2 regions of the Paenibacillus xanthanilyticus genome follow, and region 2 is predicted to be linked to the other one. Evidence: a T-box and tRNA genes for the amino acid it is inferred to sense, from the RefSeq annotation. Region 2 holds a T-box; the other holds one or more tRNA genes.
The links. A T-box is a leader RNA that pairs with one kind of tRNA and senses whether it is charged. The one in region 2 lies ahead of tyrS (tyrosine--tRNA ligase), so its partner is inferred to be a tRNA-Tyr.
Positions count from the first base shown of each region.

Region 1: it has a tRNA-Tyr gene. The T-box ahead of tyrS (tyrosine--tRNA ligase) is inferred to sense a tRNA for this amino acid. The anticodon was not compared.

Region 1 is NZ_JBHUHA010000002.1:3,072,503-3,076,913, reverse strand. It holds gene ACFSKT_RS31030 (ABC transporter ATP-binding protein) at 1-885, opposite strand, end outside; gene ACFSKT_RS31025 (PucR family transcriptional regulator) at 977-2,119, opposite strand; tRNA gene ACFSKT_RS31020 (tRNA-Lys) at 2,268-2,343, opposite strand; tRNA gene ACFSKT_RS31015 (tRNA-Tyr) at 2,360-2,445, opposite strand; tRNA gene ACFSKT_RS31010 (tRNA-Phe) at 2,471-2,546, opposite strand; tRNA gene ACFSKT_RS31005 (tRNA-Asp) at 2,571-2,647, opposite strand; tRNA gene ACFSKT_RS31000 (tRNA-Val) at 2,658-2,733, opposite strand; tRNA gene ACFSKT_RS30995 (tRNA-Met) at 2,740-2,816, opposite strand; rRNA gene ACFSKT_RS30990 (23S ribosomal RNA) at 3,012-4,411, opposite strand, start outside.
Region 2 is NZ_JBHUHA010000002.1:543,755-548,165, reverse strand. It holds gene ACFSKT_RS19570 (NADH:flavin oxidoreductase) at 75-1,205, opposite strand; T-box leader at 1,514-1,744, shown strand; gene tyrS (tyrosine--tRNA ligase) at 1,799-3,079, shown strand; gene ACFSKT_RS19560 (DUF2164 domain-containing protein) at 3,221-3,481, shown strand; gene ACFSKT_RS19555 (hypothetical protein) at 3,536-3,892, shown strand; gene ACFSKT_RS19550 (DUF6376 family protein) at 3,978-4,411, opposite strand, start outside.

The DNA of each region.
Region 1 (4,411 bases), 2.5 Mb from region 2:
TTCATGGATATCTTCTGGACGAACACCCACAATGATTTCTTTGCCGATGTAGCCTTTCTCGCGAAGCAGTTGTGCTTTGCCTTCTGGAACAACAACGTCAACGCCGTTCGATTTGAAACGAGTAGCGCCGCCTTGCTCCGTCAGCGTACCAGTGATGAAGTTCATTGTAGGCGATCCGATGAAGCCTGCAACGAAAATGTTAACCGGGTGGTTGTACAGCTCTTCCGGGGAAGCAGCTTGTTGGATGATACCGTCTTTCATAACGACGATACGGTCACCCATCGTCATGGCTTCGATCTGGTCATGCGTTACGTAGATAACGGTCGTTTCCAGACGTTTAGCCAGTTTGGAGATTTCCGCGCGCATTTGACCGCGAAGTTTCGCGTCCAAGTTGGAGAGCGGTTCGTCCATCAAGAATACTTGCGGCTCACGGACGATCGCACGGCCGAGGGCGACACGTTGGCGCTGACCACCGGAAAGCGCTTTAGGCTTACGGTCAAGCAGGTGTTCGATATCGAGAATTTTAGCGGCTTCACGAACGCGTTTGTCGATTTCCGCTTTTTTGAATTTACGAAGTTTAAGGCCGAATGCCATGTTTTGGTACACGTTCATGTGCGGGTACAGGGCGTAGGATTGGAATACCATCGCGATGTCACGGTCTTTCGGCGCTACGTCGTTAACGAGACGATCGCCAATGAACAATTTACCTTCGGAAATCTCCTCAAGACCTGCGATCATGCGCAGCGTAGTCGATTTACCACAGCCGGACGGACCGACAAGAACGAGGAATTCCTTGTCCTTGATATCAAGGTTAACGTCTTTAACCGAAGCGTTGTCCGAACCAGCATATTTTTTGTAAATATGTTCTAAGCGTACACCTGCCATTTGTATTTCCCCCTAACAGATAGTTGTTCTTCACTACAACTATCTTATCTCACAGGGTCATATGTGACTATGCACAAACTTTACAAAAATACTAAACCCTTTTCGTCACTTTATACAATAGCAGCACGATCTTCACCAAAACCGCGTCTCGGAACTGTCTTACGTCGAGTTCGGTCTCTTGCTTCAGCTTATCGAGGCGGTATAGCAGGGTATTTCGATGGATATATAGCTTCTTCGCCGTCTCGCTTACGTTGCAATCAAGCGCGAAAAACGTTTCCAGCGTGGATAAAATCTCCGGCTCCAAAAACACGTCCGTCCGTTTGAGCGCCTGTTCCACAAAGCGCTGCCGCTGCAATTCCGGGATCGCGCTGAGCAGCCATTCCAGTTGAAGCAGCCATGGCAAGTGGATATTCGATCCCACATGAAACGTGCGTCCCAAATGAACGGTTTCTCTTAGCTGCGACGCCGCCGCTACGATGTCCTTAGCCGGCTGTATGGGCTGAAGAACGGCCAAGTGGCACTCGCCCAGCCATTCGCTTGCGAGCATATCATGCAAGCCGGAAGCGATGGAAGCCAGACTATCCTCCACCGATTCCTCGTCTTCATCCGGTCGATCTTCATTCTGGGCTTCCCGAATAAGCGAGACAGGACCAAGGATCAGCCACTCCTGTTCTTTCAACGGTATGAGAAGGATATCTTCGGATAAAAAGCTTCGCAGGAGCTTCTCGAGATCACCATAGCTGGCTTGTCCGGGTTCAAGCTGGTCCGCGACGAGCAGGAACGGAATCATGGTGCTGTAGAGACGGATTCGGCTGATGAGCCGGTCCGGAACCGTCAATGGCTGATTGCCGTTCTCCAACTGATTGGCGATCCAACTGCCTAACTCTCTCACAATCCGCTCGCCTTCCGGCAAGCCCGAGAACACGTTCTGTTCGGGAGCCTTTACATGCTGGAGCGACCACGCCAACAAGCGAACCTCCGTATCGCTTATCGCGCCTTCGCTTATTTCTAAGGCAAGCACCTGTTCATTAAGAGTGGAGACAACGATATGCATTTCACCCGTAATAAGTCGGATCCAATCGCCTCGTGTGACCGTGTTGAATTGTTGCACGTATTTATTGTTAGAGTCCGTAATCGAGACCAATTCTGTCCAAGCGGTAATCGCCGTTTGGAATTGACGTACCGGCCTTAAAAGGATTTGTTCCAGCTGCCCGATCCAGTTCGCTTCGCTCATCCTCTACCTCTATTCACGAGTATGGTACTCTTTGTTTTTAGGACATTGTACCATACATTGACATGCAATTCAGGTTGTTACGGGAATGGACACATCTGCGAACAAACAAAAAACCTGCGGTCAATGACCACAGGTTGAACATTCGAAATGGTGAGCCATGTAGGACTCGAACCTACGACACCCTGATTAAAAGTCAGGTGCTCTACCAACTGAGCTAATGGCTCTCATCATGTTAGGAAATGGTGGAGGATGATGGATTCGAACCACCGAACTCGTCAGAGAACAGATTTACAGTCTGCTGCGTTTGGCCACTTCGCTAATCCTCCATGCATAACACGAGAGAAAAAGAAATGGTGGCTCGGGACGGAATCGAACCGCCGACACGAGGATTTTCAGTCCTCTGCTCTACCAACTGAGCTACCGAGCCACATCAAGTATTCAATTATATAAATGGCGGAGCCGACGGGATTCGAACCCGCGGTCTCCTGCGTGACAGGCAGGCATGTTAGGCCTCTACACCACGGCTCCGCAATATATATGGTGGAGGTTGACGGGATCGAACCGCCGACCCTCTGCTTGTAAGGCAGATGCTCTCCCAGCTGAGCTAAACCTCCATAGTATGGTAGCGGCGGAGGGACTCGAACCCCCGACCCTCCGGGTATGAACCGAATGCTCTAGCCAGCTGAGCTACGCCGCCACAAAATCCCTTGCTTGTCCTGTATACCGTCAGGGAATTCGATATACATCAGGTGAATAGCGTCGCCAAACGCTATTGTAAGTTCAAAAGCTTCACTGAGCTTGTCAGTTCGCTTTATCCGTTACACCCTGAAAACTGGATACGAAACTCAACACTTTAGCTGTGTTTGTCTAAGCTCTTGCGAACTTAAACCTTTAGGATAAGCCCTCGACCGATTAGTATTCGTCAGCTGCACGCATTGCTGCGCTTCCACCTCGAACCTATCAACCTGGTCGTCTTCCAGGGGTCTTACTAATTGGGAAATCTCATCTTGAGGGGGGCTTCACGCTTAGATGCTTTCAGCGCTTATCCCGTCCGTACTTGGCTACCCAGCGGTGCTCCTGGCGGAACAACTGGTACACCAGCGGTACGTCCATCCCGGTCCTCTCGTACTAAGGACAGCTCCTCTCAAATTTCCTACGCCCACGACAGATAGGGACCGAACTGTCTCACGACGTTCTGAACCCAGCTCGCGTACCGCTTTAATGGGCGAACAGCCCAACCCTTGGGACCTACTTCAGCCCCAGGATGCGATGAGCCGACATCGAGGTGCCAAACCTCCCCGTCGATGTGGACTCTTGGGGGAGATAAGCCTGTTATCCCCAGGGTAGCTTTTATCCGTTGAGCGATGGCCCTTCCATTCGGTACCACCGGATCACTAAGCCCGACTTTCGTCCCTGCTCGACTTGTGGGTCTCGCAGTCAAGCTCCCTTATGCCTTTGCACGCTTCGAATGATTTCCAACCATTCTGAGGGAACCTTTGGGCGCCTCCGTTACATTTTAGGAGGCGACCGCCCCAGTCAAACTGCCCGCCTGACACGGTCCCCCCACCCGATTCAGGGTGGCGGGTTAGAACTCCGATACGATCAGGGTGGTATCCCAACGGCGCCTCCACCCAAGCTGGCGCTCAGGCTTCTCAGGCTCCCACCTATCCTGTACAGATCGTACCAAAGTCCAATATCAAGCTGCAGTAAAGCTCCATGGGGTCTTTCCGTCTTGTCGCGGGTAACCTGCATCTTCACAGGTATTAAAATTTCACCGGATCTCTCGTTGAGACAGCGCCCAAGTCGTTACGCCATTCGTGCGGGTCAGAATTTACCTGACAAGGAATTTCGCTACCTTAGGACCGTTATAGTTACGGCCGCCGTTTACTGGGGCTTCGGTTCATAGCTTCGGGTTGCCCCTAACCACTCCCCTTAACCTTCCAGCACCGGGCAGGCGTCAGCCCGTATACTTCGCCTTACGGCTTCGCACAGACCTGTGTTTTTGCTAAACAGTCGCTTGGGCCTTTTCACTGCGGCCCCCTCGGGCTATTCACCCTACCGAGGCACCCCTTCTCCCGAAGTTACGGGGTCATTTTGCCGAGTTCCTTAACGAGAGTTCTTCCGCGCGCCTTAGCATGCTCTGCTCGCCTACCTGTGTCGGTTTGCGGTACGGGCACCTTGACCTGGCTAGAAGCTTTTCTTGGCAGCGGGAACACATAACCTTCGGTACTGTAATTTTCCCTCCCCATCACAGCCCAGCCTTAACGATGTGCGGATTTGCCTACACATCAG
Region 2 (4,411 bases):
ATGCAAGAGCACCCGAAGGTGCCGCGTGGAACGCGGCTGCCTTCGGGTGCTTGTCGTTTCATTGGACATTCGATTTAATACAGCGTCTTCGTCGCGTCCATCGTGAACGGCACGAGCTCGTCGTTGCGTCCGTCGCGGATCTTGGCGGCCCAGGCCGGATCGGCGAGCAGGGCGCGGCCGACGGCGACCAGGTCGAACTCGTCGCGCGCCAGCCGTTCGAGCAGGCCGTCGATGCGCTCAACGTCCGAGCTCGCGCCTTTGCGGAAGTAATCCATGAAGTCGCCGTCCAAGCCAACGGAACCGACGGAGATGACCGGTTTGCCGGTCAGTTTCTTCGTCCAGCCGGCGAGGTTGAGGTCGGAGCCTTCGAATTCCGGTTCCCAGAACCGGCGGGTCGAGCAGTGGAAGACGTCGACGCCAGCGTCGACCAGCGGCGCGAGAAACTGGCCGAGCTCCTCCGGCGTGGCAGCGAGTTTGGCGGTATAGTCCGAGCTCTTCCACTGCGAAAAGCGAAGCACGATCGGGAAGTCCGGTCCAACGGCCGCGCGGCAGGCGCGAATCACTTCGGCTGCGAACGTCGTGCGCTGGACGAGATCGCCGCCGTAGCGGTCCGAGCGGCGGTTCGTGCGTTCCCAGAAGAACTGGTCGATCAGATAACCGTGCGCCCCGTGCAGCTCGATGCCGTCGAAGCCGATGCGTTTCGCATCGGCCGCCGCTTGCGCGTAGGCGGCAATCAGCGAGCCAATCTCTTCCTCGGAGAGTGGTTCGTTCACGGCGCTGCCTTCCAGATCCAAGCCGGATGGACCGACTGGCGGCGCCTCCGGATTCGGCTGGCTGCCGACCGGGCGCGCCATCCCGACATGCCATAGCTGCGGTATGATGCGTCCGCCGGCCTCATGCACCGCCTGAACGACGTTCGCCCACCCTTGCAGCGCCGCTTCGCCGTGGAAATTCGGCCAGTTCGGACTGGCACCAGCGGCTGGATGATTGATGAGCGTACCTTCCGTCACGATCAGCCCGACGCCGTTCTCCGCGCGGCGGCGGTAATAATCCGCCACGTCTTGGCCGGGAACGCCGTTCGGGGAGAACCCGCGCGTCATCGGCGCCATGACGATCCGATTCGAGAGTTTGAAGCCGGCCGATTCGAAAGGCGCGAACAGCGGAGCGGCGGATACTTCTTGCTTGGCGTTTTCTTGAAGCGACATGACATATTCCTCCTCGCATATGGACCTAACGGAACTGGATAACATTGGCGATTTTCGGTTGCTTCGCTCATCTTCTCACATTTGCTTACGAAAATAAAGTAAGTACGATTCGATGTCGATAAAATGAGTCGATTGACCTAATACGGCGGCGTCCATACTCAGCGGAGAAGATGAGATGGCTCCTGCCGATCGTATGCGAATACTAGGGGGGATGAGGACGGTCCTTATTTTCCGCGCGTTCGCCGCCCTTTGCCAAGGCGGCTATTGACAGGAGGGGTTCGAATTCGGTAAAGTTGTGTCAGCTTGAATATGAAGCTTGGAAGGGAACAAGTAGCGTGAACGAACGCGATCTCAGAGAGCCGGCGGGTGGTGCAAGCCGGTACGCGCGTGAACGCGAATTACATCCCGGAGCTCCATGATCCGAAACTGACCTGCAGGCAGAAGGACATGGCGGCCGCCGACCGTTAACCGGCAAGAGTGGAACGTGCGCCTCGTGCGTATGTTCAATTAGGGTGGTACCGCGATGACTCGTCCCTGTCAATGACAGAGACGGGTCTTTTTTGTTTATTCACACTGGAGATGGAGGGGTTCGCATGACAACGAACATAACGAGCCAAGATTTATTGGAGGATTTGGAATACCGCGGTCTGGTGTACCAAGTGACGGACCGGGAGAACCTGGATAAGAAGCTGAAGAGCGAGCGTGTCACGCTGTACTGCGGCTTCGACCCGACGGCGGACAGCCTGCACATCGGCAGCCTGCTGCCGATTCTGACCCTTCGCCGGTTCCAGCTGGCGGGCCATATCCCGCTGGCGCTGGTCGGCGGCGGCACCGGCCTGATCGGCGATCCGAGCGGACGCTCCTCCGAGCGATCCCTGAACACGGCCGACACGGTAGCAAGCTGGACGGATAGCCTGAAGAACCAGCTGTCGCGCTTCCTTGATTTCGAGAGCACGGACAACTCGGCGAAGCTGGTGAGCAACTACGATTGGATCGCGCCGCTGGACGTCATTACGTTCCTGCGCGACGTGGGCAAGAACTTCACCGTCAACTACATGCTCGCGAAGGATTCGGTCGATTCGCGTCTGGCCAACGGCATCTCCTTCACGGAGTTCAGCTACATGATCCTGCAGGCGTACGACTTCCACAAGCTGCATGCGGAGCAGAATTGCTCGCTTCAGCTGGGCGGCAGCGACCAATGGGGCAACATTACGGCCGGGCTGGACCTGATCGGCAAAATGGGCGGGGGCGACGCGTTCGGCCTGACGATGCCGCTCGTGACGAAGAGCGACGGCAAGAAGTTCGGCAAGTCCGAATCCGGCGCGGTCTGGCTCGACCGGAGCAAGACGAGCGCGTACCAGTTCTACCAGTTCTGGATCAATACGGACGACAGCGACGTCATTAAATTCCTGAAATACTTCACGTTCCTCACGCGCGAGCAGATCGGGGCGCTCGAAGCCGAGCTGGCGGCGCATCCGGAGAAACGCGCGGCGCAGCGCGAGCTGGCCCGCGAAGTGACGCGCATCGTGCACGGCGGCGAGGCGGTGGAGAGCGCGGAGAAAATCACGCAGGCGCTGTTCTCCGGCGACGTGACGAAGCTGAGCGAGGCCGAGCTCGTCGAGGCGCTGTCCGACATGCCGACGACCGTCATTAGCGGCGGCGAGGCGCGCGGCCTGATCGACCTGCTGATCGAGAGCGGCGCGGCGCCGTCCCGCCGTCAAGCGAAGCAGGATATCGAGAGCGGCGCGGTATCCGTCAACGGCGAGAAGCTGACGAGCATCGACGCGCAGATCGGCGACGACCACAAGCTGCACGGGAAGTACGCGGTCATCAAGCGCGGCAAGAAGAATTACTACCTGGCGAAATTCGAATAGTGAGTAACGACTGACGCTCGTGTGCGGCAAGCAGCGAATGGGCGGCGGCGGACAACGAGACATGGAATGGCGTGCGAATTGAACTTCAATTTGGCACGCCATTATTTTTAACCGTCCAATAACCTATGGGGAGGAACGCCTATGAAACCGCTCAAAATGCCGCAGGATCAGAAGCTGGTCTTGGCCGAAAAGGTCCAATCGTACGTGTACGACGAATTCGACAAGGAAATCGGTCAGTTAGCCGCCGAAAATCTCGTCGAATTCATGCTGAAAGAATTAACGCCTTACATCTATAACCAAGCGCTTGGCGACGCCAGAGCGGTCATCCGCGACAAGGTGGCTTCGCTCGAGGAGGAGCTGTATGCGATCGAGAAGCCGATGACGGACGCGCGGAGGCGTTAATGGCTGGTCGAGGATGGGTAGTGGGCGAAGCGATGATAGGAGGCAGGTGACAAAATGAAAATAATAATAAAGAATCCTCCTAGATTTCAGCCTTTAAGAATTCCTTCATGCTGGGAGGTATCCTACAATTCGTTTTTAGAACTCGACCCTAAGGAATTAGGAGCTGAAAAGAACGAAAGGTGGTTCTGCTTTACCGAAGATTTATTGCAGCTCCAACATACTAGATACGATATTGTTTTAGATGTGGGTTGGTACCCAGAGGCAGATCCAAGTGGCCATTATGGATTGGTACTAATCAAAGGTCGTGATTGGCAATCTCCACTTGTCTCATTCAGTACGAACGATAAGGCAGAAATAGTAGAAAAAATTGAATTATTAACTTGGCAAGTTGGGGAAGGATATTTCAATTAAATTACTAACATGGGTATATGCAGGATATGTAGAATAAAGAAAAAACCTTCATCCCGCCATGTGGTGGAATGAAGGTTTTTCGTATTTACTGCCCTAACTGACTAAGCTGTCCAAGCGTATCGGTGATGTTGCCAAGCGTCTGAATAATCGGCGACTGCTGGAGCGCTTCGAGGTCGATGACGTTGTTTTGGATTTGCTCCAAATACGTGTTGACCTGCGTCAGCAGCGTTTCGTTGTAACCGACCAGCGTCTGGTGAACGTCCTCGGCGAAGCCGGGGGCCGTTAGTTCATTGAACTGCGTAATATCGGTCTTCATTGTCTCGAACGACTGCTGCAGGCTGTCGCGCGCGGCGGGGTCGAGCAGCGCTTGCTCGGCCAGCGTCGGCAGGTTGTTCGCGAATTCGGTCGCGTTATTGACATAGGACGTCGCCTCATTGACATAATCCAGGGAACTGTTCACGGTATCGAGTACCGAACATCCGGCGGTGAAGATGACGCTGAAGACGAGGAGCAGCAGGA